4 regions of the Thermobispora bispora DSM 43833 genome follow, and region 4 is predicted to be linked to each of the others. Evidence: riboswitches for the same ligand, from Rfam matches in the RefSeq annotation. Region 4 holds a riboswitch; each other region holds the start of a gene.
What was found. A riboswitch is a leader RNA that binds a small molecule or an ion and turns the genes downstream of it on or off. The one in region 4 is predicted to bind cobalamin.
Positions count from the first base shown of each region.

Region 1: another riboswitch for cobalamin. It lies ahead of cobN (cobaltochelatase subunit CobN); the one in region 4 lies ahead of TBIS_RS19620 (ABC transporter substrate-binding protein).
Region 2: another riboswitch for cobalamin. It lies ahead of TBIS_RS12320 (CbtB domain-containing protein); the one in region 4 lies ahead of TBIS_RS19620 (ABC transporter substrate-binding protein).
Region 3: another riboswitch for cobalamin. It lies ahead of TBIS_RS06165 (ABC transporter substrate-binding protein); the one in region 4 lies ahead of TBIS_RS19620 (ABC transporter substrate-binding protein).

Region 1 covers NC_014165.1:2,916,562-2,923,572, forward strand. The annotation lists gene TBIS_RS12345 (cell division protein SepF) at 1-70, shown strand, start outside; gene TBIS_RS12350 (precorrin-8X methylmutase) at 248-889, opposite strand; gene TBIS_RS12355 (nitrate/sulfite reductase) at 886-1,989, opposite strand; cobalamin riboswitch at 2,048-2,169, shown strand; gene cobN (cobaltochelatase subunit CobN) at 2,227-5,817, shown strand; gene TBIS_RS12365 (precorrin-2 C(20)-methyltransferase) at 5,883-7,011, shown strand, end outside.
Region 2 covers NC_014165.1:2,907,218-2,914,228, reverse strand. The annotation lists gene cobO (cob(I)yrinic acid a,c-diamide adenosyltransferase) at 1-450, opposite strand, end outside; gene TBIS_RS12330 (VWA domain-containing protein) at 452-2,524, opposite strand; gene TBIS_RS12325 (CbtA family protein) at 2,697-3,476, opposite strand; gene TBIS_RS12320 (CbtB domain-containing protein) at 3,486-3,698, opposite strand; adenosylcobalamin (AdoCbl) riboswitch at 3,702-3,850, opposite strand; gene TBIS_RS12315 (hypothetical protein) at 4,030-4,233, shown strand; gene TBIS_RS12310 (MarR family winged helix-turn-helix transcriptional regulator) at 5,418-5,924, opposite strand; gene TBIS_RS20170 (LLM class flavin-dependent oxidoreductase) at 6,040-7,011, shown strand, end outside.
Region 3 covers NC_014165.1:1,394,009-1,401,019, reverse strand. The annotation lists gene TBIS_RS06190 (threonine aldolase family protein) at 1-30, opposite strand, end outside; gene TBIS_RS06185 (SDR family NAD(P)-dependent oxidoreductase) at 27-695, opposite strand; gene TBIS_RS06180 (adenosylcobinamide amidohydrolase) at 820-1,524, opposite strand; gene TBIS_RS06175 (ABC transporter ATP-binding protein) at 1,521-2,336, opposite strand; gene TBIS_RS06170 (FecCD family ABC transporter permease) at 2,333-3,352, opposite strand; gene TBIS_RS06165 (ABC transporter substrate-binding protein) at 3,361-4,299, opposite strand; adenosylcobalamin (AdoCbl) riboswitch at 4,343-4,490, opposite strand; gene TBIS_RS06160 (DUF397 domain-containing protein) at 4,988-5,221, opposite strand; gene TBIS_RS06155 (helix-turn-helix domain-containing protein) at 5,230-6,057, opposite strand; gene TBIS_RS19745 (ATP-binding protein) at 6,256-6,765, shown strand.
Region 4 covers NC_014165.1:4,082,224-4,089,234, forward strand. The annotation lists gene TBIS_RS17435 (FecCD family ABC transporter permease) at 1-926, opposite strand, end outside; gene TBIS_RS19620 (ABC transporter substrate-binding protein) at 923-2,128, opposite strand; cobalamin riboswitch at 2,332-2,499, opposite strand; gene TBIS_RS17445 (DUF2243 domain-containing protein) at 3,711-4,136, opposite strand; gene TBIS_RS17450 (hypothetical protein) at 4,308-4,565, opposite strand; gene TBIS_RS17455 (NAD-dependent epimerase/dehydratase family protein) at 4,607-5,650, opposite strand; gene mads6 (methylation-associated defense system protein kinase MAD6) at 5,796-7,011, shown strand, end outside.

The sequences.
Region 1 (7,011 bases), 1.2 Mb from region 4:
GCTCCAGCCTCCGGCGCGGCCCCGGATCGCGGCCGCCCACATTCCCGATCTCGCCCACATCGCGGACTGATCGGAAAATGCCGCCCACCGCCTCCTGTGCCGGTATCGCCCACCGGCACGCCGCCCCGCCCGCGGCGCACCGATTACCGCCCACTGCGACGAGAAAGTTTCAACCGCCCGTGGCGGGCCGCTGAGCGGTGACCAGGTACCCCGCCTCACCGACCGACGCCGCGCCGTACCGCGCGGCTCACTCGCGTTCGCAGGCGATGGCGTTGACGGCCGCGGCGGCGAGCGCGCTGCCACCGCGGCGGCCGTGCACCACCAGGTAGTCGAGGCCACTATGGACGAGGGCAAGCTTCGACTCGGCCGCGCCGACGAAGCCCACCGGGATGCCGAGCACCGCCGCTGGCCGGCCCGCTCCTTCGGCCACCAGCTCGAGCAGCCGGAACAGCGCGGTCGGCGCGTTGCCGATCGCGACCACCGAGCCCGCCAGCCGGTCCCGCCACAGCTCCAGCGCGGCCGCGCTCCGGGTGGTGCCGAGGCGCTCGGCGAGCTCGGGCACCCGCGGGTCGTTGAGCGTGCAGACCACCTCGTTGCCCGCGGGCAGCCGCCGCCGGGTGATGCCGGAGGCGACCATCTCGGCGTCGCACAGCACCGGCGCGCCCGCCCGCAGCGCGGCCCGCGCCCGGGTCACCACCTGCGGCGACCAGGCCAGGTCCCGGACGAGGTCGGTCATCCCGCACGCGTGGATCATCCGCACCGCGACCTGGGCCACCTCGGGTGGCAGGCCGTCCAGGTCCACCTCGGCCCGGATGGTGGCGAACGACCGCCGGTAGATCTCGGCGCCGTCCCTGATGTAGTCGAACGGCGGCCCGGCGTACCCGGTCACGGCCCCTCCTCCCGGTAACCGGTGGCGGTCGCCACCATCTGCCGCACCCGGCCGCGCGGCAGCCCGCAGCGGCGCTCACACCCGGACCAGTGCACCGGCACCTCGGCGGGCGCCGTCCGGGCGCGCACCCACGCGGCCGCGTCCGCGCGCACGTCGGCGAGCGCCCGGGCGCAGCCGGGCAGCCCGGTGCACGCGGTCACCCCCACCCACGGCGACCGCGGGTCGGTGACGAGCCCGGCCGCCACGAGGCCGTGCCGTACCGCCTCCGGGTCGGCCACGTCGCGGACCACGACCGTGCGCCACGGCGTGAACCGCACCTCGGCGGCGAGGCCGGCGATCGCGTGCGCCTGCTCCGGGGTGAGCCGCCCCAGCGGCACGAGGGCCTGTACGGCGAGCCCGCCCGACGGCTGCGCCACCACGCCCGGCTCGCGCGGCTGCGGCGGTGCCTGCCGTACCTCCCCGGCCGTGCCGCCGAGCGCGGCGGCGATCCGCGCCGGGCCGTCGGCGAGCTCGGCGATCCGCCACTCCGTGGTCCGCAGCCGCAGGAACGCCTCGGCCGCGTCGAGCATCGTCGGCACGGCCCGCTCCGGCGGCACCGCCAGCCCGGCGTCCCGCCCGGCGAGCAGCAACCGGCCCGCGGCGTAGGTGACGTCCGCATCCAGCCCCAGATCCCCGATCGAGAACAGGAACCGCCCGGGCAGCCGGGCCAGCCCCGGGCGCGCGCACAGCTCGCGGTCGAGCGCGTCCACCAGGTCCGCCTCCCCGAACGGGGAGGCCACGATGTTGCGCACCCGCTCGTGCGTGGCCGACGGCAGCAGGCCCGCGGCGGCGATGCGCGCGGCGAACGCCTCGGCCGCCGATCCCCCGCCCGGGACCGTCCCGGACAGGCCGCGGACCTGCACGTTCCCGCGCGAGGTGAGCTCGATGACGCCGTTGCCGAGGGTCGCCGCGCAGTCGGCGAGCACCCGCAGCTGGTCGGCCCGGATCAGGCCGCCGGGCAGCCGGACCCGGGCGAGCGGCCCGTCGGCGGCCTCGTGCACCTGCAGCGCCCCCGGACAGGCGTCGGGGCGGGTTCGTCCGGGAGCGTCGGGCTTGGGCACGAGATGGATGGTAACGCCGGATCTTGCCGTCGTAGGCTAAGGGCAGGCGGCGGTACGGAGGAAGCCGGTGCGAATCCGGCGCGGTCCCGCCACTGTCACCGGGGAGCGAACCCCAGCGATGGCCACTGCCCGTCCGGGTGGGAAGGCCGGGGCGAGCGTCGATCCGGGAGCCAGGAGACTCCGGCCGTCGTGACACCCCGCGACACGGGGCGAGGACCCCGAGGGAGGTATTGCGGCGTGCCCGTTGTTCTGCTGCTGTCCACGTCGGACACGGATCTGCTCAGCGCCCGGGCGAGCGGCAAGCCCTACCGGCTCGGCAACCCCGCACGGCTCTCCGTGGACGATCTGCCCGACCTGCTCGACGGCACCGACCTCGTCGTCGTACGCCTGCTCGGCGGTCGGCGGGCCTGGGAGGAGGGCCTCGATGCGCTGCTCGCCGGGCCGCGGCCGGTGGTGGTGCTCGGCGGCGAGCAGGTGCCCGACGCGGAGCTGATGGAGCTGTCCACGGTGAGCGGCGGGGTGTGCGCCGAGGCGCACGCGTACCTCGCCTACGGCGGGCCGGCCAACCTCGCCGAGCTGCACGCGTTCCTGTGCGACACGCTCCTGCTCACCGGGTACGGCTTCGCGCCCCCGCAGCCCACCCCCGCCTGGGGCGTGCTCGAGCGCGAGGCCCGCGACGTCGACGGCCCGGTGGTCGGGGTGCTCTACTACCGGGCCCACCACGTGGCCGGGAACACCGCGTTCGTCGAGGCGCTGTGTCGGGCGATCGAGGAGGCGGGCGGGCGGCCGCTGCCGGTGTACTGCTCGTCGCTGCGGGCCGCCGAGCCCGGCCTGATCGAGGCGCTGCGCGCGGCCGACGTGCTCGTGGTGACCGTGCTCGCCGCGGGCGGCACCCGGCCCGCGCTGGCGGGGGCGGGTGGCGACGACGAGGCCTGGGACGTCGGCGCGCTCGCCGAGCTTAACGTGCCGATCCTGCAGGCGCTGTGCCTCACCACGAGCCGCCGCGCCTGGGAGGAGAGCGACGACGGCCTCTCCCCGCTCGACGCGGCCGCGCAGGTGGCGATCCCCGAGTTCGACGGGCGGATCATCACGGTGCCGTTCTCGTTCAAGGAGTTCGACGCCGACGGCCTGCCGCGCTACGTGCCCGACCCGGAGCGCGCCGCCCGGGTGGCGGGCATCGCGGTACGGCACGGCCTGCTCCGTCGTACCCCGCCCGCGGAGCGGCGGGTCGTGGTGATGCTGTCGGCCTACCCGACCAAGCACGCCCGGCTCGGCAACGCGGTCGGCCTCGACACCCCGGCGAGCGCGGTACGGCTGCTCGCCGCCCTCGCCGCGGCGGGCTACGACCTCGGCGACGGCCTCCCCGGGGTGGCCGAGCAGGACGGGGACGCGCTCATGCACGCGCTGATCGCCGCGGGCGGCCAGGACCCGGACTGGCTCACCGAGGAGCACCTCGCGGGCAACCCGGTGCGGATCTCCGGCGCGGCCTACGCCCGCTGGTTCGCCACCCTCCCCGCCGACCTGCGCGAGGCGGTCGAGCGGCACTGGGGGCCGCCGCCGGGCGAGCTGTTCGTGCACGAGGGCGACATCGTGCTCGCCGCGCTGCGCGCCGGGAACGTCGTGGTGATGGTGCAGCCGCCGCGCGGCTTCGGCGAGAACCCGATCGCGATCTACCACGACCCCGAGCTGCCGCCGAGCCACCACTACCTCGCCGCGTACCGGTGGATCGCCGACGAGTTCGGCGCGCACGCGATCGTGCACCTGGGCAAGCACGGCAACCTCGAGTGGCTGCCGGGCAAGTCGGCCGCGCTCTCCGCCTCGTGCGCCCCCGACGCCGCACTCGGCGACCTGCCGCTGATCTACCCGTTCCTCGTCAACGACCCCGGCGAGGGCACCCAGGCGAAGCGGCGGGCGCACGCGGTGCTCGTCGACCACCTCGTGCCGCCGATGGCCCGCGCCGAGACCTACGGCGACATCGCCCGGCTGGAGCAGCTGCTCGACGAGCACGCCACGGTCGCCGCGCTGGACCCGGCGAAGCTGCCCGCGGTCCGCGCGCAGATCTGGACGCTGATCCGGGCGGCCCGGCTCGACCACGACCTCGGGGTGGCGGACCGGCCGCACGACGCCGAGTTCGACGAGTTCCTGCTGCAGGTCGACGGCTGGCTGTGCGAGGTGAAGGACGCGCAGATCCGGGACGGCCTGCACGTGCTCGGCCGGGCCCCGGAGGGCGCCGACCGGGTGAACCTCGTGCTCGCGATCCTGCGCGCCCGCCAGATGTGGGCGGGCCGCCGCGCGCTGCCCGGCCTGCGCGAGGCGCTCGGCCTCGCCGAGGACGGTACGGCGGGCCGGGCCGAGGTGGACGCGGCCGAGGCGACCGCCCGCGCCCTGGTCGAGGCGATGGAGGAGCGCGGCTGGGACGCGGCCGCCGCGCCCCAGGTCGCCGCGGCGCTGCTGCCGGACGCCGACGCCGACCGCCGGGAGACCGTGGCCAGGATTCTCGCCTTCGCCGCGACCGAGGTGGTGCCCCGGCTGCGCCGTACCACCGACGAGATCGACAACGTGCTGCACGCGCTCGACGGCGGCTACGTTCCGGCCGGGCCGAGCGGGTCGCCGCTGCGCGGGCTGGTGAACGTGCTGCCGACCGGCCGCAACTTCTACGCCGTGGACCCGCGGGCGGTGCCGAGCCGGCTCGCCTGGGAGACCGGGCAGGCGATGGCGCGGTCGCTGCTCGAGCGGTACCGGGCCGAGCACGGCACCTGGCCGCGCTCGGTCGGGCTGTCGATGTGGGGCACGAGCGCAATGCGCACCGCCGGGGACGACGTGGCCGAGGTGCTCGCGCTGCTCGGGGTGCGGCCGGAGTGGGACGAGGCGTCCCGCCGGGTGATCGGGCTGGAGCCGATCCCGCTCGCCGAGCTGGGCCGGCCGCGGATCGACGTCACCATGCGGATCAGCGGGTTCTTCCGGGACGCGTTCCCGCACGTGGTGGCGATGCTCGACGACGCGGTCCGGCTCGTGGCCGAGCTCGACGAGCCGGACGAGGACAACTACGTGCGCGCGCACGTGCGGGCCGACGACCGGGGCGACCGGCGGCGGGCCACGCTGCGGATCTTCGGCCCGGCGCCGGGCGCGTACGGGGCCGGGCTGCTGCCGCTGATCGACAGCCGCAACTGGCGGGACGACGCCGACCTCGCCGAGGTGTACGCGGTGTGGGGCGGCCACGCCTACGGTCGCGACCTCGACGGGGTGCCCGCCCGGGCGGACATGGAGAACGCGTACCGCAGGATCGCGGTCGCGGTGAAGAACGTCGACGTGCGCGAGCACGACATCGCCGACTCCGACGACTACTTCCAGTACCACGGCGGCATGGTCGCCGCGGTGCGCGCGCTCACCGGCCGCTCCCCCGCGGCGTACCTCGGCGACACCACCCGGCCGGACGCGGTGCGCACCCGCACCCTCGCCGAGGAGACCGCGCGGATCTTCCGCGCCCGGGTGGTGAACCCGCGCTGGCTCGCGGCGATGCGCGCGCACGGCTACAAGGGCGCGTTCGAGCTCGCCGCCACCGTCGACTACCTGTTCGGCTACGACGCCACCACCGGGGTGGTCGCCGACTGGATGTACGACCGGATCGCCGCGGCCTACGTGCTCGACCCGGAGAACCGGGCGTTCCTGGCCAAGTCGAACCCGTGGGCGCTGCACGGCATCGCCGAGCGGCTGCTCGAGGCGGCCGAGCGCGGCATGTGGGCGAACCCGGACGCCGGGATCCTCGAGGGCGTGCGCCGGGTCTACCTCGAGACCGAGGGCGACCTCGAGGACGCCACCGGCCGCTGAGCCGCTGCTTCCCTTTTGTCCCTCGTTTCCCCCGCCCCAGGCAGCAAGGACCCCAGGTGAGCACCATGACCGGACGTCTGTACGGAGTCGGCCTCGGCCCCGGCGACCCCGAGCTGATCACGGTGAAGGCCGCGCGGCTGATCGGCGAGGCCGACGTGATCGCCTACCACGCGGCCCGGCACGGCCGCAGCATCGCCCGCTCGATCGCGGAGCCGTACCTGCGGGCGGGGCAGATCGAGGAGCCGCTGCTGTACCCGGTCACCACCGAGACCACCACTCACCCCGGCGGCTACCAGGGCGCGCTCGAGGACTTCTACGCCGAGTGCACCGCCCGGCTCGCCGCCCACCTCGACGCGGGCCGCACCGTGGTCGTGCTGTGCGAGGGCGACCCGCTCTTCTACGGCTCCTACATGCACCTGCACAAGCGGCTCGCGCACCGCTACCCGGCCACCGTGGTGCCCGGGGTCACCTCGGTGTCGGCCGCGGCCGCGGTGCTGGGGCGGCCGCTGGTGGAGCGCGACGAGATCCTCACCGTGCTGCCCGGCACGCTGCCCGCCGGCGAGCTCGCCGACCGGCTGCGGCGCAGCGACGCCGCGGCCGTGCTCAAGCTGGGCCGCACCTTCGAGAAGGTGCGGGACGCGTTCGCCGCGGCCGGGCGGCTCGACGACGCCTGGTACGTGGAGCGGGCCACGATGGCCGGCGAGCGGGTGGCCCCGCTGCGGGAGGTCGACCCGGACGGCGTGCCGTACTTCTCGCTCGCGCTGCTCGCCGGGCCCGGCGGGGGCGCGGTCCCGCCCGAGCCGCCGCGGCCCGCGGTGGCGCCCGAGGTGGTCGTGGTCGGCCTCGGCCCAGCCGGGCGGCCCTGGCTCACCCCCGAGGCGCAGGAGGCGCTGGCGAGCGCCACCGACCTCGTCGGCTACGGGCCGTACCTCGACCGGGTGCCGCCGAACCCGCGGCAGCGCCGCCACCCCACCGGCAACCGGGTCGAGGCCGAACGCGCCCGGCACGCGCTCGAGCTCGCCCGCGAGGGCAGGCGGGTCGCGGTGGTCTCCTCCGGCGACCCGGGCGTGTTCGCGATGGCGAGCGCGGTGCTCGAGGCCGCCGAGGACTACCCGGACGTGCCGGTCCGCGTCGTGCCCGGCATCACCGCCGCCCAGGCCGTGGCCGCCCGTGCGGGCGCCCCGCTCGGCCACG
Region 2 (7,011 bases), 1.2 Mb from region 4:
CGTCTCCAGCACGTCGTCGAGGTCCACCCAGCCCCAGGCGAGCGGGTAGGTGAACTCGTCGAGCACGTAGAACCGGTACGTCTCGGCGGCCAGATCCCGCCGCACCTGCTCCCAGCCCTCCCGGGCCTGGGCCGCGTGGTCGTGCCCGGTCCCGGAGCGCCGCAGCCAGGACCAGCCCTCGCCCATCTTGTGCCAGGTGACCGTGCCGCCCTCGCCGCTCGCGCCGAGCAGCCGCAGCGCGCGCTCCTCGCCGGTGCGCCACTTCGCCGACTTGACGAACTGGAACACCCCGATCGGCCAGCCTTGGTTCCACGCGCGCAGCGCCATGCCGAACGCGGCCGTGGACTTCCCCTTGCCGGGGCCGGTGTGCACGATCACCAGCGGCCGGTTCCGCCGCTGCCGGGTGGTGAGCCCGTCGTCCGGGATCACCGGTGGCCTTCCCTGTGGCATCTCACACCGCCTTCGCGTGGGCTCGCCGGGCGGGTACGGCGGCGCCCGGCTCGGACAGCGCGTCGAGGGGGAGCAGGGTGGCCCGCAGCCGGGCGGCGAGGCGGGCCGCCAGGCCGAGCCGTACCGGGCCGGTCTCGCAGTCGACGACCACGCACGCCGTGCCGGTCAGCAGGCGGGCGGCGCGGTCGGCGGCGTCGCCGTCGGTGGCGCGGCCGTCGGTGACGAGCACGAGCAGCGGCCGCCGGGCCGGGTCGCGCAGCCGCTCGGCCCGCAGCACCTCGGCCGCCTTGGCGAGGCCCGCGCCGAGCGGGCTGCGGCCGCCGGTGGCGAGCGCGCGCAGCCGGGCGGCCCCGGCCTCCACCGACGAGGTCGGCGGCAGCGGCACCTCGGCGGCGGTCCCGCGGAAGGTGACCAGGCCGACCTTGTCCCGCCGCTGGTAGGCGTCGAGCAGCAGGCTCAGCACCGCGGTCTTCACCGCGGTCATCCGGCGGCGCGCGCCCATCGAGCCGCTCGCGTCGACCACGAACAGCACGAGGTTGCCCTCCCGGCCCTCGCGCACCGTCTCGCGCAGGTCGCCGCGGCGCAGCAGCAGCCCGGGTCCGGTGCGGCCGCGCCGCCGCTGGTGCGGGGCGGCGGCGAGCAGCGTCGCGGGCACGTGCACGTCCCGGGCCGGGCCGCGCGGCACGCGGGCGCCGATGCCGCGGCCGTACCGGCCCCGGGCGCGCGACCGCCGCCCGGCCGCGCCCGCCCCGAACCCCGGCACGCGCAGCAGCGGCACCCGGTACGGCGCGGCCACCCCGGCCACCCGGCCGCCCGCGGCCGGGCCCGCCGCGCGTGCGGGCTCATCCTCGCCGTGGCCCGGCACCGCGCCGTCCCGCGGCCCGGCCGCCTCCGGGGCCGGGCCACCGCGCGGCGGGGCGCGGTCCGGCGGCGGGCCGGTGGGATCGGGCCGGTCGGGCGGGGACGCGCGGTGCGTGCCCGGCGGCCGGTCGCCCGCCCCGCCGCCGTCGCCGTCCGGCCCGCCGGACGGCCCGCCGCCCGAATCGTCCGGGGGTTCGTCGTCCGGCTCGGTCCGGCGGAGCAGCTCGTCGAGCAGGTCCTCGTCGAGGCCGGGCGCGTCGAACGGGTCGCGCCGCCGCCGGTGCGGCAGCGCCAGCCGGGCGGCCGTGCGCACGTCCGCGGCGGTGACCGTGTCCCGGCCGTGCCAGGCCGCGTGCGCGATCGCCGCGTTCGCGGTCACCAGGTCCGCGCGCAGCCCGTCCACTTCGAACGCCGCGCACACCGCCGCGATCTGCCGCAGCCGGGCGTCCGGCAGCCGCACGTGCGGGACGCGGTCCCGCGCCGCCGCGATCCGCCGGGCGAGGTGCGCCTCCTGCCCGGCCCACCGCGCCGCGAACCCCTCCGGGTCGGCCTCGAACGCGAGCCGCCGCCGCACCACCTCGGCCCGCTCGTCCGGGTCCCGGGAGGCCCGCACCTCGACGGTGAGCCCGAACCGGTCGAGCAGCTGCGGCCGCAGCTCGCCCTCCTCCGGGTTCATCGTGCCGACGAGCAGGAACCGGGCCGCGTGCCGGACCGACACCGAGTCCCGCTCGACGTGGCAGGTGCCGAGCGCGGCGGCGTCGAGCAGCAGGTCCACCAGGTGGTCGTGGAGCAGGTTCACCTCGTCGACGTAGAGCACGCCGCGGTGCGCCGCGGCGAGCAGGCCGGGCTCGAACGCCTTCACGCCCTCGGTGAGCGCCCGCTCCACGTCGAGCGAGCCGACCAGCCGGTCCTCGGAGGCGCCGACCGGCAGCTCGACGAGCGCGGCGGGCCGCCGCACCCGCGGCGCGCCGGGCTCGTGCGGCCCGTCCGGGCAGCCCGGATCCGGCGCGTCCGGGTCGCAGGCGAACCGGCACCCGGCGACCACGTCGACCGGCGGCAGCTGCGCGGCGAGCGCGCGCACGATCGTCGACTTGGCGGTGCCCTTCTCGCCGCGCACGAGCACCCCGCCGACCCGGGGCGAGACCGCGTTGAGCAGGAGCGCGAGCTTGAGGTCGTCGAGCCCGACGACGGCGCTGAACGGAAAGTTGATCATCGAACGCCTTTGCTCGGGGGACATGGGAGCCGGCGGCCGTCGCCGTCCGCGCCGGGGGCCCGGCGCGCCGCGTCGGCGGAGACCGGGGACCGGGCGGGCGGCGGCGCGGCCGGGAGCACACGGCGTCCGCGCGGTGGCCGCACGGGGCACGCGCCGGGGCGCGGCACGCGGTCTACCCGGCCGGGGCGACCGCCGCCCGCCGGGTGGCGCGCTCGGTGAGCAGGCCGAACAGCACGCCGAGCGCCGACCAGAACACCAGCTGCGTGCCGAGCGAGGCGAGCCGGAAGTCCCACAGCAACGTGGCCGGGAAGCCCTCGGGCACCTCGTCGACCGGCGGCAGCAGCAGCCACGCGGCGACCACCGGCACGAGGAAGGCGGTCACCGCGGCCGTCCAGCGCCGCCACGGATCGGGCCCGGCCCGGCGGGCCGTGCCCACCGCGACCGCGGTCGCGGCGAGCCCGACCAGCACCATCACCAGGTACAGCAGGGTGCGCTCGTCGATCGTGTCCGGATCGCCCACGGCGGGTGGGTTCGCCGGGTACTTCACGAACGGGACGAGGACGATCGCGAGGAACGCGGTCCCGGCCGCGACGATCGCGAGCAGGCCGTCGTTGCGCGGCCCGACGCGCCCCCGCAGCCCCGCGTACACCAGCGCGAAGATCCCGCCCACGGCGAGCCCGTAGAGCCCGGTGGCGAGGAACAGGCCGGCCTGCTGCACCGGCCGGCTCACCACGACCCCGGCACCGTGCGAGTGACCCGCCGCTCCGCCGTGGTCGTGACCGTGATCGTGACCGTGTGCCGTCGCGCCCTCCCCGGCCGCGGCGCCCGCCTCCTCCAGCACGATCGCGCGCTCCACGTGCGGCTCGCCGGCGAGGAAGGCGAACGCGCCCGCGAGGATCCCGGCCAGCAGGCCCACGAGCAGGCCCCTGGCCACCAGGGTGCGGATCGTCATGGGGTGCCCTCAGTGGCAGGGCACGCCGAGCAGGTGCCGGCCGTCGTGCATCAGCTCGTGCAGGAGCAGGCCCGCCCGGGAGACCGCTCCGTTGTCCATCAGCACCAGGTAGGCGAGGAGCAGCAGAACGGGGACGGCGAGCAGCCAGGGCCGCAGCCGTGCCAGGGGATAGGACGAGGGAACAGACGAGGGAATGGACGACGGAGCGGACAGATCGCTCACAAGTGCCTCCTTCTGGGATAACGCGCCCATACGGTGAGGTCCCACGACGGTTCAAGCGACCTGGCTCCCGGGATCGACGTCCCGGATACAGTGGCGCGTCCGCACCGGCCTCTCACCGGATTTCCCTTGAACCGCCGCGAACTCCCTCGAAACGTACCGTGGCCCGCAATCCCCGTCAACGTACGGCCCGGCCGTACCCGCGGGCGGGCACCCGCCGCCGGACCCGGTCATGGGCCGGTCAGGGCCAGGTCAGACCGGCATGGGGGCGCGGCGACGCGGGCAGTGGTGCCCTCGGGCACGACACCGAGACGTGGCCGTGAGGGGAGGACCGGTGAGCGGTGCGAGGGACGACGAGGGCCGCCGGGAGCCGCGCGAGCGGTCCTGGCCCGCAGCCCCGGACGCGGGCCCCGGGCACGTGAGCGCCGACCTGGAGCGAGTGGCCTCGAACGAGGACGACCCCGACGCTGGGTCCGGCCGGGCCGACGCCGACGACGGCGCCTACCTTGCCGGCGAGGGCACCGGCCGCCCCTACTAGCGGAGTTCATCCCTTGGCGAGGCGCGCCCGGCCGCGCGCCGCCGAAGCGGACGCGGCGGGACGGATGGCGAACACAAGCGGCAGGCCGAGCCCGGCATGGCCCGGTTTACGGAAACCGCCACGCGATCCGCGGCCCGCCGCCGGAATCCGAGTTGCGTACGTCACAGACCTGGAGGCAGCGTAAGCGAGATCAGACGCAGGACACCAGACTATCCGTTCGTCAACCCCTGGCCTGCTGGCACCGTCCGCGGAGTGGGCCGAGCTGCGGCGGACCTGCCCGGTTAGGCGGGTCCGGCTGCCCAGCGGCGACGAGGCGGTGACTAAAATAACGAAAAAATGGATAGTGAACAGTGTCGCTATTCGCTATCCCCATACGGAAACGCTCAGCTCGACCCGGAGCGCGGGAGGCGCCGACCCGCGGTGCCACCGGGGGCGGAGCTCGAAACTCGCTTCAGCCAGGGTCCAGCAGAGAGAAGACCCGATCCAGGGCAGAGGAAATACGAAAGCGTGGCGACACCGTCGCCACGCTCGCCGTCTCTAGATTTCGTGATCTGGTGCCGTGCGAAGGGCCCCAGTTGTCAACGGCCAAGTGCGTGTCGCCGTTGGTGGCCAGGTTGAGGTCCCCACGTCTTCCAAACTGGTGACGCGGGTTCGATTCCCGTCGTCCGCTCTAATGACAAAAGGCCAGGTCAGAGCCCATGCGGGCGGCCTGGCCTTCGTGCTTTCACCCCCTGTTTTCGATCTTCCGTGCCATTTGCGTGCCAAATCGGTTGGCGATCTTCGGCTCGGCGGCGGCCTTGAAGGCCTGCCGGAGGGCCTGGGCGATCACCCTTGTCCCGCTCGTGGATCGCGTGCATATAGCTCTGCGCGGCCCGGGGCGAGGAGTGACCCCATGCTGGCCATCGGCTCCTTGAGGCCGGCGCCGCTGTAGTAGCGGTGGGTGTGCTCCTCGCGGAGGCTTCCAGGTTCGTGCCGTGCCCGGCAACGAGCGCGACGGCGCGCAAGAGCAACGCCAGAGCGGTCCGCCGGCAGGCGGTGTCCGTCTGACCTGGGCTGTTACCACTTTCCCTACGTCTTCAAGCCCACCGCTTGTTTCCCTACGTCTTCAAGCCCACCGCTTGCTCGGCGGAGAAGGACCGCCGCATCGGGGGAAACCAGCGCAGCCGGATACATCCATGCAGATGTCAGGGCTGGTCGCCCGTGGCGTCTTCGCCGTCCTGTTCCCGTTCGTGTTCCTGGTGAATCAGGTGGGTGAGGACGGTTTCGCTGATCTCGGTGAGGGCGTCCAGCTGGGCCGGGGTGAGCAGGTTGAGGAAGTCGGCGCGGAGCCGGGCCAGGTATTCGGGGGCGGCCTTTTCGATGGCCTTCCGGCCTTTGTCGAGGATGCAGACGACGGCGCTGCGGGCGTCCGCGGGGTTGGGTTCCCGGCAGAGCAGTCCCCGCTCGGCCATGCGGCGGATCTGGTGGGAGAGGCGGCTCTTCTCCCAGCCGAGGGCGCAGCGCAGGTCGAGGGCGCGCAGCCGTCCCTCCGGGCTGGTGTAAAGGGCGAACAGCACCTCGTAGTCGGCCAGGGACAGCCCGCAGTCACGGTGGAGGCTCTGCTGGAGGTGTGCCTGCAGCGCGGCGCTCATGCGCTGGTAGCTGGTCCACGCGCGGCGTTCCCGCGGTGTGAGGGGGATGCCGTCGCCCATGCCCCCAGGGTAGTTGACGGGTCATCCAACGGCGTATGCCGGGATAAGGTTGACTTGTCAACAGAAACGCTGTCGGGCACGCCATGTCCCGGCATCGTCATCGGGGAGACCGCCCATGACCGACTACGGCCACGAACTGCGTTTCGGCACTTTCCTCACCCCGGCCAACGATGACCCGGAGCGGGTCATCGGCCTCGCTCAGCTCACCGAGGAGGCCGGGCTCGACCTGGTCACCTTCCAAGACCACCCCTACCAGCCCGGGTTCCTCGACACGTGGACCCTGCTGTCCTACGTGGCCGCCCGCACGTCGCGGATTACCCTCGCGGGCAACGTGCTCAACCTGCCGCTCCGCCAGCCCGCCGTCCTGGCGCGCAGCGCGGCCAGCCTCGACCTGCTCAGCGGCGGCCGGGTTGAGCTGGGCCTCGGCGCGGGCGCGTTCTGGGAGGCGATCGTGGCCATGGGAGGCCGCCGTCTCACCCCGGGGCAGAGCGTGCAGGCGCTCGCCGAGGCGATCGAGATCATCCGCGGCATCTGGAACACGGACGAACGCGGCGTCTTAAAGGTCGACGGCGAGCACTACCGGGTTGCGGGGGCGAAGCGCGGCCCCGCACCCGCCCATCCCATCGAGATCTGGCTGGGCGCCTACAAGCCGCGCATGCTCCGCCTCGTCGGCCGTGCCGCGGACGGCTGGCTCCCCAGCGTCCCTTACCTGTCCGGCCTCGACGACCTCGCCCGCGGTAACGAGATCATCGATGAGGCCGCCGCCGCGGAGGGCCGCGACCCCGCCGCGATCCGCCGCCTGCTCAACGTCAACGGGGTGTTCGCCCGGTCCTCGCAGGGGTTCCTCACCGGGCCCGCGGACCAGTGGGTGGAGGAACTCACCGAACTCGCCCTCGCGTACGGCATCAGTGTGTTCATCCTCGGCAGCGACGATCCGGAGACGATTCAACGCTTCGGCGGCGAGGTGGCCCCCGCGGTCCGCGAGCTCGTCGCCAAGGAGCGGGAACGCCCCCGCACCGCGGAATCACCCGGTTCCGCTCTGGTGGCCGAGCCTCCCGTCCAGCCCGCGCAGGCGCCGGATGCGGCT
Region 3 (7,011 bases), 1.5 Mb from region 4:
GGTTGCCACGAGAAGTCCCCCTTCGGTCATCGCGCGGAGCCGGCCGGCGTCAGGTCGATCCGCCGGCCGTTGACCGCGCCGGGCTCCCGGTCCCACAGGTCCGTGATCGCCACCGCGAGGTCGTTCACGTCGGTGTGGCGCTCGAACGACCGGCCCGGCTCGGCGGCCCGCATCGCATCGTGAACCAGCGCGGTCACCACGAGGATCACGGCGGCCGAGCGGGTGTCCTGGAGCGCGTCGGCGAAAGCGAGCGCCCACGCCTCCGCGGCCGCCTTGGCCGCGGCGTACGCCGCGTCCCGCTGGGAGGGCCGCTGCGCGGCGCGCGCGGAGACGATGACGAACCTGCCGTTGTCGCTGCGCCGCAGCAGCGGCTCGAAGGCGAGGGAGACGTGCTGCAGGGTCCGGATCAGCGCGTCGTGGAGGAAGTCCCAGTCGGCGAGGTCGGTCTCGGCGAAGGACGGGGCCCCGCGCCACCCGCCGACGAGGTGGACGACCCCGTCGACCCGCCCGTGCTCGTCCGCGATCCGGTTCGCCAGCCCCTGTACGGCCGGCCGGTCGAGCAGATCGAGCGCGAGGCACCCGTGGGCGCCGGACCTGTCGACCGCGATCACCGTGTCGCCGAGGTCGGTGAACCGGCGTACCACGGCCTGCCCGGCCGCGCCGCCCGCTCCGGTGACCAGGATCACTCTGCTCATCGTTCGCCTCGCTGCCCGTCGTCCGACCGGAACCCGTGGCTTCCGCCACGCGGTGAGCTTACGCCCTGCCGCCGCGGTGGCCGCCCGGCACCCCGCCCGCGCCGGAGCGGGGCCGCGGCCCGGCCTACCCGCCCATCCGGCGCCGCCAGTCGCGGGCGCCGTCGAGCACCGCCCGGTGCACGGCGCGGGCGATCCGCGCGCCCCAGGTGGAGCGGGGGCCGCCGAACGGCTCGGCGGGCCCGTGCTCGCGGACCGCGACGCAGACCGCGTCCGAGGCGGTCCCCGTGCACGGGAACCCGGCCTCGAGCAGCGCCTGCGTCTTCGCCTCGGTCACGGTCATGACCGCGTTCACCAGCGCGGCGTCGGAGAACGCCACCGGGACGGCCACGATGATGTTGATCGTGCCCGGCCGGAGCGCGGCCTGCCCCGCCCCGCCGCCCGCGGCGGCGGGGCGCGGCCCCTCCCCCGGCGCGCCGGGCCCCGCCGGAGCAGCGGCGGGCGGCTCCGCCGCCCAGGTGGGGTGCCCCAGGCCGACCGTGGCGACCGCCGCGCACCCCGCGTCCTCCGCGACGGTGTGGCGGTCGACCACGGCGGCGGTGAGCATCCCCACCCCGGGGCCGTCCGGGCTCAGCTCCCGCAGGTGGTCCACCGGGTCCATCCGGGCGTAGTCCTTGCTCACCTGGGCGTTCAGTACCCACTCCCGGCGGCCGATCCCGCCGCCGAGCACGGCCGACGAGATCATCCGCCAGCCGGGCCCGAACCGCCACAGCAGCATGCCCATCCGCATGCCGTCCTCGATCCGGTGGGTGAGCGAGAGCCGGCCGATCACTGCGCCTCTGGCCGGACCAGGAACACCATGGGCCTGCCGTCGGCGCCGGTCTCCACCCGGATCTGGGCGCCGAAGTGCCGGGTGAGGAGCGGCTCGGTGAGCACCCGCCCGGGTGGGCCGGCGGCGACCGCCCGGCCTCCGGCGAGCAGCACGAGCGAGTCCGCGTACTGCCCGGCGAGGCTCAGGTCGTGCAGGGTGGTCACCACGGTCAGCCGGTCGGTGACGCGCAACCGGTCGATGAGCTCGAGCACCTGCTGCTGGTGGCCGAGGTCGAGCGCGGTGGTCGGCTCGTCGAGGAGCAGCACGGGGGCCTGCTGGGCGAGGGCGCGGGCGAGCACGACCCGCTGCCGCTCCCCGCCGGAGAGCTCGCCGAGCGGGCGGGAGGCGAAGCCGGTCAGGCCGAGGCGCTCGAGCACCGACTCGGTCACCTCTTTGTCCGGCGCGCTCTCCCGGCCGAGGTAGGGGATGTACGGCGTCCGGCCGAGCAGGGCGTACTCGTACACGGTCATGTCGGGCGGCAGGGCGGGGCTCTGCGGCGCGTAGGCGATCAGGCGGGCCCGCTGCCGGTGGCGCAGCCGGTCGACGGGGGTCCCGGCCACCCGGACCTCGCCGGTCCGGCCGATCAGCCCGGCGATCGCCTTGAGCAGGGTGGACTTGCCGGCGCCGTTCGGGCCGATGATCGCGAGCCAGCCGCCGGACGGGGCGGAGAGCCCGACGTCGGTGAGCACCGGCCGGCCGCCGAGACGCACGCTCAGGCCGCGCACCTCCACCCCGGCCGGCCCGGTGAGGACCGGTGGTGCGGCCGTGCTCATACGCCCTCCCGCTTGGTCGCCCGGAGGACGGCGATGAAGAACGGCGCGCCGACGAACGCGGTGACCACGCCGATCGGCAGCTCGGCCGGGGCGAGCGCGAGCCGCGCCACCAGGTCGGCGAGGACGAGGAAGGCCGCGCCGCCGAGCAGCGAGAGCGGGAGCACGGTCCGGTACGACCAGCCGGCGAGGCGGCGCACCGCGTGCGGGACCACGGTCCCGACGAACCCGATGAGCCCGCTCACCGCGACGGCCGACGCGGTCGCGAGCGACGCGGCGAGCAGCACGGCCACGCGGGTGCGCCCGGCGTGCAGGCCGAGGCTGGTGGCCTCCTCGTCGCCGACGGAGAGCACGTCCAGGAGCCGCCCGTGCAGCAGGAGCACCGCGCTGGAGAGCACGGCGTACGGCGCGATCATCCGGAGCTGGTCCCAGCCGCCGCCGACGCCCCCGAGGATCCAGGCGTAGATCCGCTGGAGCTCGTCCACCTTGAGCTGCTGCACGAACGCCTGGAGCGCGGTGAGGAACGAGGAGACGGCCACGCCGGCGAGGATGAGGGTGGCCGTGCCGCCGCCCCGCCCCGCCGTACGGCCGAGCGTGTAGCTGAGGAGCACCCCGCCGACCGCGCCGGCGAAGGCCGCCGCCGGGACGGTGAGCCCGCCGCCGCGGGTGAACACCACGGCGAGGGTCACGGTGAGCCCCGCCCCGGCGGCCGCGCCGAGCAGGTACGGGTCGGCGAGGGGGTTGCGGAACACCCCCTGGTAGCCGGCGCCGGCGATGGCGAGCAGCCCGCCGACCATGGCGACGAGCAGCACCCGGGGCACCCTGAGCTCGAAGAGCAGCCCCTGCTCGACCGGGGTCAGGCCCGAGTCGACCGTGACGAACGGCAGCAGGTCGAGCAGGGCGAGCGCGATGCCCCGGGGCGGGATGCCGGCCGCCCCGGCCGTCACGCCCAGGGCGAGGCTGGCGACCAGGGCGGCCGAGACGAGCAGGAGCGGCCGGCTCCGCGACCGCGTCGTCATGGGCGGCCTCAGCCCGCGGCCTTCTGCACGGCCTCGCTCACGGCCCGGGCGAACTCCACCACCCGGGGACCCCAGCGCGAGGCGATGTCGTCATCGAGCTGGAAGACCCGCTTGTTCTTGATCGCGGAGAGCTTCGCCCAGCCGGGCCGCTTGGCGAGGGTCTCGGCGCTCTCGCCGCAGCACTTCACATCGGCGAGGAAGATCAGATCGGGGTCGGCCTCGGCGATGAACTCGGTGGACAGCCGCGGGTATCCGCCGGCCGCGTCGGGCGCCTTGTCGGCGATGTTCTCGAGCCCGAACATCGCGTAGATCTGCCCGAGGAACGTGTTCGACGTGATGGAGTAGGGCGTGTTGTCGAGCTCGTGGTAGTAGGTCAGGCCTGTGCCCTTGGGGGCCTTGGCGACCAGCTCGTCGATCCGCCGCTTGATGTCCGCCGCGACCTCGGCGGCCTTGGCGCCGTTCCCGGTCGCCGCGCCGAGGTCCATGATCTGGTCGTAGGTGTCGTCGAGCCGGTTGGCCGCGGGCTCCACGAGCACGGGGACGCCGACCTTGGTGAGGCCGTCGACCACGCCGTTGGCGTCGGTGGACGTCACGACCAGGTCTGGCTTGTAGGAGATGATCGCCTCGACGTTGGGCTTGAAGCCGGACAGGGACGTCCGGGGCGCCTCGGGCGGGTAGTCGGACTGCTCGTCCACGGCGACGACCTGGTCTCCCGCCCCGATGGCGAAGAGGATCTCCGTGGCGGTCGGGGAGAGCGAGACGATGCGCTCAGGCCGCCCGGCGATGGTCACCTGCCCGTTGCCGGCCTGAACGGTGACGGGGAAGGAACCTGCGGCTGAGCCGCTCGGAGTGGGGGTTTCGGGGGCGTTGCCCGCCGGCCGACCGCATCCGGCCAGGCCGAGGATCGCCAGCAGCACGCCCGCGATGGCCACGCGTACCGGCCTCACGAACTGGTCCTCCTGGGTCCGGGGGAAACGAGGACCCGCGAAAATCGACGGGTCACCCTTTTCCGCGAGGGTCTTGCCACGTCGACGCGGCGTGCAGGCGACCTGGCTCGTCCCCGGAGGGGGCATCACAGTTGCGGGACAGCGCCGGATTCCCACCGGACTTCGCTGCACGACGCGTTCCGGAGGCAACAGTACCAACCGGACGTACGCCGCGTCTTACCGGGCGTCCCGCCTTACGGGCCGGTGCGTCAGCCGGGGCGGGGCCGCGTTATGGGGATCCCTGCCCGGCCTGGCCGGTGCGCCCCGGGTCCTCGGGTACGCGGAACCGTGGTGCGGGCAGGTGGGATCCGATGCCGTGGAACGGGGATCGCGCCCACCGGTGCGGCCGGTGCCCGGCCGGGCCGGTCACCCGGGATCCCGTGCGCGATCAGGGCGGGTTCGTCGTCCGGATCGGCTACGGATCGGGAGGTGCGGAACGCCGTGGCCGGCCGGTCACTCGGCCACCGGGAGCGACGAGAACCGTGGAGAGGACACCTCCGGCGACCGGGCACGCGCATCGCGTGATCCGGTATCACGGGCCCCGAGGCGCGTGGGCGGGTCACCCGTGCCGGATCGGTGGCACACCACCCGGATCCGCCGGCTGCGAAGAGTGCGCGCCGGGTGCACGCGGCGTGCGTGCACGGGAAGGCTAGACCAGCAGGCTGTCGAACTGGCCGTCCTTGACCCCGAGCACGAGGGCGCGGATCTCCTCCTTCGTGTAGATCAGGGCCGGCCCGTCGGGGTCGCGCGAGTTCCGGACCGCCACGCTGCCGTCCGGCAGCTCGGCGAGCTCCACGCAGTTGCCCTGGGAGTTGCTGTAGGCGCTCTTCCGCCAGGTGACCCCCTTGAGGTCCTTGGCGGGCATACCGTTGTACGGCTTCATATCCGATCTCACTTGTCCAGGTCTTTGAGGTGCTGTTGGAGCCGCTCCACGGTGCCCCGCGGCGTGGCGCTCGCCACGCACAGTTGCTCCATCGCCCGCAGGTACGGGTCGACCTCCTCGGGCTTGTCCAGGTACAGGGCACCCCAGAGCTGTTCGACGTAGACGACGTCGGAGAGCTCGCGCTCCGGGAAGCGGAGGATGGTGAACGCGCCGCCCTCGGCCGTGTGCATCCCGTACTCGAAGGGCATCACCTGCAGGGTGATGTTGGGGAGCGCCGACACGTCGAGCAGGTGCTGGATCTGCTCGCGCATGACCTCCCGCCCTCCGATCCGCCTCATGAGCGCGGCCTCGTCGATGACGGCCCAGAGCCTCGGACCGTCGGGGCGCGTGAACCGCTCTTGCCGCTGCAATCGCATATGCACGCGCCGCTCGATCTCGTCGTCCGAAGCCTCCGGATTGCCGAGTTTGTACACCGTCCGGGCGTATTCGGCGGTCTGGAGCAGCCCGGGAATGAACTGCACCTCGTAGGTGCGGATCAGGCTCGCGGCCTCTTCTAAGCCGACATATGTGACAAACCAGTCCGGCAGCACATCGTTGTATTTGTGCCACCAGCCAGGCGCGTTCGCCTCCCGGACCATCTCCAGCAGACTGCGCCGTTCGGCGCCGTCGTGCACGCCGTAGAGGGTGAGCAGGTCTTCGACGTCACGCGTCTTGAACCCGACCCGGCCGAGCTCCATCCGGCTGATCTTGGACTCCGAGGCCCGTATGTGGAACCCGGCCTGCTCACGGGAGAGTCCGCGTGCTTCGCGCAGCCTCCGCAGGCTGGCCCCGAGCATGATGCGCCGAACGGTGGAAACGGAACCGGGCGGATCTATCGACACGTCCTTTTCCTCCGTTTATTGGACTGGCTTCAAGTCTGTCAAAGATCGCCCCCTTCGATCCAGGATGTTGGGAAGTAAGGTAGCGCTTCCCGCGGTCTCTTGCACGTGCATCCGCTCTTGCAGTCGCACGTTCGCATCGACCATGATGATCTCGTGCAGCCCGCGAACGTGACCCGTGGCCATGCGCGATCGCCGCTGCTCGACTGGTGGCCACCGATCGTCTGGTGGCCGGAGCCGGCCCGAGACCTGATCGAGCCCGGGTCACCGCCGGTCAGCGCCACCCTGGTCCTCTCCCCGATCGCCGAATCCGTCTGGTCCGCGCGGAACTTCGCGCTCGGCGCCCTCGCCGGCTGGGACATGACCGGGCTGGCCGACGGCATGGGGCTGGTCGTCTCCGAGCTGGTCACGAACGCGCTGCGGCACGGCCTCGCGCTCTGCGGCGGACCCCGGCGGGAGGTGATCCGGCTCGCCCTGGTCCGCCGGGGGCGGCTGGTCACCTGCGTCGTCTTCGACCCCGGGCCCGGGACGCCCGTGCTCCGGGATCCCTCCCCGTTCGAGCCCGGCGGGCTCGGCCTGCACATCGTGGAGTCGCTGAGCGTCCGCTGGGGGTGGTGCCCGGTGGCCCCGCGCGGCAAGGCGGTCTGGGCGGTGCTCGGCGGCTGACCGCCGACCGCCCGCCGGACGACGCGCCCCGGCACGCGCGCGACGCCCGATCCGCGGAAATGCCCGCGCCACCATGCGGCCATGTGCTGAGATCGGACGGTGACGCCCGCACGGCGCGGTGCGCGGCCCGCCCACGGTGGTCGCGCCGTCAACCCGGCGCCCGGCTCCCCTCGGCGCCCCGCGGCCCGGCATCGCCGCCCGCCTCGGCACCGCCCCGGGTACGGCGGGCGTGACGGTGCCTCCCGG
Region 4 (7,011 bases):
GCCGTACCGGAGCCGAGCAGCATGACCGTGGGCATGAGCACGCGGTGGTCGGCGGTGCCGATCAGCAGCCGCGCGATGTGCGGTACGGCCATGCCGAGGAAGGCGATCGGGCCGCAGCAGGCGGTGACCGCCCCGGCGAGCACCGAGGCGACCAGGATGGTGACGGTGCGGGTGCGGCGCACGTTGACGCCCATGGTCCGGGCGTACCGCTCGCCCAGGAGCAGGGCGTTCAAGGGCTTCACCCCGGCCAGCGCGGCGGCGAGCGCCCCGGCGCAGACGGGCACGAAGACCGCCAGGTCGTCCCAGGTGGTACCGGCGAACGAGCCCAGTCCCCAGGCGAGGTACTGCTGGGCGAGCCGGGGGTCGGTGTAGGTCAGCATCAGGCTGATCAGCGAGACCGTGGCCGCGCCGATCAGCACCCCGATGACCAGGAGGGTGGAGAGCGAGCGGACCCGCCGCGAGAGCAACAGGACGAGCACGAGCACCGCCGCCGCGCCCGCGGTGGCGGCGAGCACGATCCCGATCCGCCCGAACCCCGCCACGCCCGCGGTGAACATCCCGCCCGCGCCGCCCACACCGGTGACGACCAGTGCGACGCCCAGGCTCGCGCCGGAGCTCACGCCGAGGATGTACGGCTCGGCGAGCGGATTGCGGAACAGCGTCTGCATCTGCAGGCCGGCCGCGCCGAGCGCGGCGCCGGCCACGAGCGCGGTGACCGCCCGGGGCAGCCGGACGGTCCACACGATCGTCTCGACGCCGGGGTCTCCGTCGCGGGCCAGGGCCGCGGCCACCGCGCCGAGCGGCAGCGGGGTCGAGCCGACCGTGACGGCGAGCCCGAGGCCCGCCACGGTGAGGACGGCCAGGGCGATGAGCACGCCCGCCCGGCGGCGGGCGGCCCCGGCCCGGGTGTCCAGCGGGCCGTTCACTTGGTGAGCCGCCGGTAGAACGTGAACTCGTGACCGGGGGCCAGCTCGGGGTGGAGGATCGCGATCAGGTCGGCGAGGATGAGATCGGGCCGGGCCACCCCGCGCTCGTAGTAGTCGTTGCCGCCGCCGGGGCCGAGCACCTTGTTGGCGGACCACACGTTCCCGTCCTGGACCGCGGTGAGCTTCGCGTACCGCGGGTCGGCCTGCTCCACATCGGCGAGGGTCCGCCACGTGTTCTCGATGACCAGCCACGTCGGGGCGTGCCCGGCCTTGGCGAGGACCGTCTCCAGGTCGAGGGAGATGCTGCCGGTCCCCTCGGTGCCGGCCCAGGCGTAGGTCCCGCCCGCGTCCTTCAGCAGGGTGGCGGCGTAGCTGCCGCCGGCGGGCATGTACCACTGGCCGGAGTACATCGTGCCGAGCAGGACGGTGGCGGGCTTGACCCCCTTGGCCTTCTCGGCCAGCGCGGTGTACTCGCGCTCGACCTTGCCGAAGATCTCGGCGGCCTTCGCCTCGGTCCCGGTGAGCGCGGCGAAGAACTTGATCCATTCGGCGCGGCCCAGCGGGGTGGACTCCAGCCACTCGGCGTTCTCCAGGATCTTGATCCCGGCGTCGCGCAGCGGGCCGTACGCCTGCTTCTCCATGCCGTCGCCGACCAGCACGTCGGGCCGGGCGCCGATCACCTTCTCGATGTCGATCTCCTCACCGGAGGCGTACTCGATGATCGAGCCGGACCGGACCCGCTGCCACACCTCCGGTGAGGTGACGTACCGGACGGTGGGAATGCCCTTCAGCAGGTCGAGCGCGCCGAGGTCGGCGAGGAACGGCAGGTGCGTGGTGGAGGCGGCGAAGAGCGACCGCACCGGTACCTCGACCATGACCGCGCCGGCGAGGTCTCCGGTCGGCCGGGGCGCGGGCGTCCCGCACCGCACCAGCACGTACTTCTCGGGCTTCGCCCCCGGAGAGGGTTGCTTGACGGTGATGACCTGGTAGTTCTTCGCGTAGGTGATCGTGAAGTTCGTCGCGTGCCTCAGCGTCTGCTTCACCGGGAAGTAGTCGGTGTTCGCGTCGTAGTGCGACACGCACCGGCCGGTGTCCGTGGACGCGGCGACCGGGTCGCCGGAACGCTCCGAGCCGCACGCGGCCAGGCCGACGAGCAGGGATACCGCAAAGGACAGGACGAACGTCTTACGAGGGGAACGCATCGTTCTTCTCCCGGGGGTGACGTGCCCGGCGCTCCGCGACACCGGACACGGGACGAAGGGACGGTGATCCCCCGGAGAGAAATGATCTTGGAAAGCGTGAACCGCACGCCGAAGGCCGCGTGCCGCGCGCAGGCGCGCACCGTGAAGCCCAAGGCCGCGACATGGCCGCCACCATCCTCTCTCGGGGAGATCCGCCCCGATTTCCGCGAGGAGGCGAACAGGTGAGTCTCCTGGCTGACGGCTCAAGCGCCTCCCCCGGCCTTCCCACCCGTGTCGGGCAGTGGCGTATTCGGGATCGGCTCGCCGATCACAGTGGCGGGACCGCACCGGATTCACACCGGTTTCCTCGGCCCTGCTCGCCTTTGCGCCTATGATGCCACGCCGTTCTTGCGCCGGGTGGGCGGCCGCGCGCGGCGGGACGGGGACGGCCGGCCGGTCCTGGGCGCTCGGCCGGCGGCCGGGCACGCCGTCCGGATGGGCAGACCGCCCGGAAGGCGGGCGCGCAACGCCTGCGGCTCTTGTGACGCGCCACCGGTTCTCGCCGGTGCGGAGACGGGTCGCCATGCGCCCGCGGCCGGTGGGACGGCCGTGCTCTTCCCGGCCGTCGCGCTCCCTCACCCGGGTCGCGGGATGGCGCCGGGCGGAACCTCGCGCACGCCCGGCCGGCGCGTCGAGCCCGCAGACAGGCGACCGGCACCCGTGATTTCCGGGCACGGTCAATAAATAAGGGGTACGGCCGACGAAACCGGCGAGCGGCGTGCAGCCGTGCGCACGGATTGACCCTCGTTATCGTCCCGATCGCGTAAACCGGGTTCGCCGGGCGCACCGCCTGACATAGTGTGTGGTCGCGGAATGTTCCGCGACCACAGATGTGCTTCCAGCATTCACCTGAGGTATGCCCATGACGCGGCGGCGACCGCGATCAGAAGGCAGAGGCGAATGGTCCGGGGGGTGCTGTCCACAACATCCCGGACCATTCGTGCCACCTCGGCGATCCACGAGCCGAACTCCGGGTCACGGACTTCCTGACGGCGTCCCCCGCGTCCGCGGGGCCTCACGGTGGTTATGGCGGCCCCCTTTTTCCATCGCTGCGCTCAGCTCAATAACGCTCCCGGTTCTCACCTGCCGGCCTGATTCCGCGCCATGGCGCGGCGCGGAACCCGGAACCGATATGCCGATCTGGCGGGGGATTATTTCGGCCCGGGGCTTCATGGTCACAGGTGCCCGTCACATACGCAATGTATTCCGGCACGGATTCTTCGATCCCTACGAAGAGTGACCGCCGAATCACAGCATGCTATGGCAATTGATTCTGATATGTTCCAATAAGGGCGTTTTATTGTCTGAAATGTCCGCTGGCTCTTTCCGAAGATTTTGCCGGGCACGCGACACGCCGTCATCGTCCCGCGCGGGGATCACCGCGCCGGTCCACCGGCCGGGCCGTACTCGAAGGCTCACGGCCGGGCCGTACCCGGAGCCGCCGCCGCGCCCACCAGGCCGGAAAGCCGCGCCGTACGCCAGCTCGAGGGCCGCCGTACGCCGGGCCGGGAGCCGGGCGGTACGCCGGGCCGGGACGGACGGGTCAGGACCGCCCGGCGGACGCGCGGGCGATGAGCACGCCGGCCACGATCAGCGCCGCGCCGAAGACGAGGAAGCCGATGTCATAGCCGAGCTGATGGGGGCCCGGGCGGACGTGGTGCACCCCGAGGATCTGGTGGTCGACCAGGCCTTCGACCACGTTGAACAACCCCCACCCGGTGATCATCCAGCCGAACAGCTCCCCGAGGCGGTGCGGCGCGGCCCGGGAGAGCATCGCGACGCCGGCGATCACCAGGACGAGGCACAGCGCGTGGAACGCGCCGTCCCCGATCATGTTGAGCCGCAGGTCGTCCGGGTACCAGCCGCTGAGCATGTGGTGCCAGCCCAGCAGCTGGTGCAGCACGATGCCGTCGATGAAGCCGCCGATGCCGAGGCCGAGCACCAGTCCGGCGGGGCGCACGGATGCCATGACGAGTCGTAATCATATCAATACATTCCGTGAGCGCCGCGCATTCACACGCCATCGGCGCCGCCGACCGCCGTGATCATGCACCGGGCTCCGCCCGTCCGCCGCCCGCGCCGGTCCTGTCCGCCGCCGGGCCCGGCCCGCCGCGGCTCTCCGGGCCGCGGGCCGGAGGGGTCAGCCGCAGAGGTCCCGGGCGAGGTGGTCGATCCGCCACATCACCGACTCCACCAGCTCGTCGGTGATCGGGGCCCCGGAGCGGACCTCGGGCAGGTCCCGCCGGTGGACGATCACCAGCCTGCGGTGCCGCTCGTCGATGTCGCGTTCGCCGAGCACCACGCAATCACCCCGGACGAACACGACGGCCGCGTCCGGATCGGCCGACTCCAGGAGCTGCCGGACGCAGTCCGGCTCCACCAACGCCACGCTCGGCACCGGTCCTCCTTTCCGGTACGGCACGGCCGGGAAGCCTCCGGCTACAGCAGGCGGCTCCCGACGCCGGTCACAAGCCGCTTGATGCGCTCCACCCCGCCCTCCGGGCTGAGCGGCGGTGTCTCCATGCCCGCACGGCCGCGCAGGCCGTCGAGCACCTCGCGGAGCGCCTCGGTGGCGCTGTACCGAGGGCGCCACCCCAGCTCGGTCCGGGCCCGGGTGGTGTCCATGATCGGCAGCCGCAGCAGCAGATCGACCATGCCCGGCGCTGCCGGGATCAGCCGGGCCTGCCAGCCGGCCGCCACCGCGCCCCGGACCAGCCAAGCGGGCACCCGGACGCGCCGCGCTCGGAGCATTTCGGCGAGCACGTCACCGTCGATCACCGGGTCGGCGGCGATGTTGAACGCCCCGGAGACCGGCCGGCGCAGCACGAGCCGGTAGGCCTCGGCGGCGTCCGCGGTGTGCACCAGCTGGAACCGCATGCCGGGTATGTCCGGTACGATCAAGCCGGGCCGTACCACGCGCTGGGGCATGAGCGGTCCGGCGAACAGCCGCCACTGCTCGGTCGCCGACTCCCGCTTGACGATGAAGGCGGGGCGCATGCGCACCACGCGGATGCCGGGGTGCTCCCGCTCGAAGGAGTCGAGCAGCCGCTCGACGTACGCCTTCTCCCGGGAGTACGCCGCGCCCGGCCAGCCGTGCGTCGGCCAGCTCTCGTCGATGGCCCGGTCCTGTGGCCCGGGTGAGTAGGCGCCGACGGAAGAGGCGCAGATGAGCGTGGAGACACCGGCCTCCGCGGCGGCCCGGAAGACCCGTGTGCTGCCGATCACGTTGGTCTGCCAGGTGGCCGCCGGGTCGTGCGTCGGGCCGAAGATCCACGCCAGGTGCACCACCGCGTCCGCGCCCGAGAACATCGGCACGAGGTCGGCCGTGCGCACGTCGCCCGTGCGCCACTCGACCTTCGCGGGACGCCAGCTCGGCTCCCGCCGCGCGACGCCGACGATCGAGGTGACCTCGGGGTCGCATTCCAGGGCGGAGATGAGACTCGTTCCGACGTTCCCGGTCGCACCGACCACCACGATCCGCATATCTCACGGTTTCCCTCGAGGTACCGTCCCAAACGGGGCATTCGTCGTGTCACTCCTGGCGAACCAGGGAATGAAGTGGTGATGCGGGAAAGCGCTACCTAGGGGGACCAAGTTCTCAATCTGATTGGAGAGGCGGCACAGGCGCATGGCTCAGATCGTCGGCGGTGGACGGCCCGTCAATGACGCCGAACGGCGGGTCATCGCGCACCTGCGCGACCACGCGCCCGACGACTGGCTGCTGCTCCACAACATCGAGGTACCCCGCGGCCCGGACCTGTTCGAGATCGACGTGGCCGTGCTGACCGGCCACTCGCTCTGCGTCATCGACGTCAAGGGGGCCCGCGGCCGGTTCGAGGTGGTGGGCAACCGGTGGTTCCCGCAGCACCGGGAGGCGTTCGGCTCCCCAGTGGCGAAGCTCCGGGGCACCGCCCGGGCGCTCAAAGGGCTGCTCGTCGACCAGCACCGCGAGCTCGAACGGCTCTACGTGGACAACATCGTGGTGCTCACCGCGCCCGGCGCCGTGCTCATCGACCCGACCGGCCGGGACGCCCGCCACGTCACCGACATGGACGGGCTCATCCCGATGCTGAGCGACGTGTCCCGGGTCCGGCACGGGTGCAGCCGGGACGCCCGGCCGTACCGGAAGGCCGTCCTCGAGGCGCTCAACGCCACCGTCCGCCGCTCCACCGCCCCGCCGCGGTTCGGCAACTGGGAGGTGGAGGAGGAGCTCGGCGGGGACAGCCGGGTCACCGAGTACCGGGCGGTCAACGCCACCACCCCGGTGAGCGAGACCGTGCTGCTCCGCGTCTACCGGGCCGACCCGCTCGCCGAGGAGCGGCGCCGGCTCATCGAGCAGCGGCGGATCGCCAACGCCTACCAGGCGCTCGCCAAGATCCCGCCCCACCCGTGCGTGGTCCGCTCCCGCGACTTCTTCGCCATCGACGACGAGAGCCGGTTCGTGCTCGTCCTCGACGACGTGCACGGGCGGGCGCTCCACCTGCACCTGGGCGACCGCCGGATGAGCCTGGAGACCAAGCTCGACATCATCGAGGACATGCTCGCCGGGCTCGCCCACGTCCACGCCAACAAGGTCATCCACCGGGCGCTCACCCCGGCGTCGGTGCTGGTCACCCCGAACGGCCGGGCCATGCTGACCGGGTTCGACTACGCCAAGCCCGGGCCGCGCAAGCACACGGTCGCCAACGAGCTGCCGAACATCCTCGACGTGCACTACGTCGCCCCGGAGTGCCGGACCCGGCCGGATCGGATGACCCCCGCCGCCGACGTCTACGCCGCCGGGGTCATCGCGTTCCAGCTCCTCACCGGGGAGCTGCCCACCCCCGGCGGCGACGGGGAGGCGG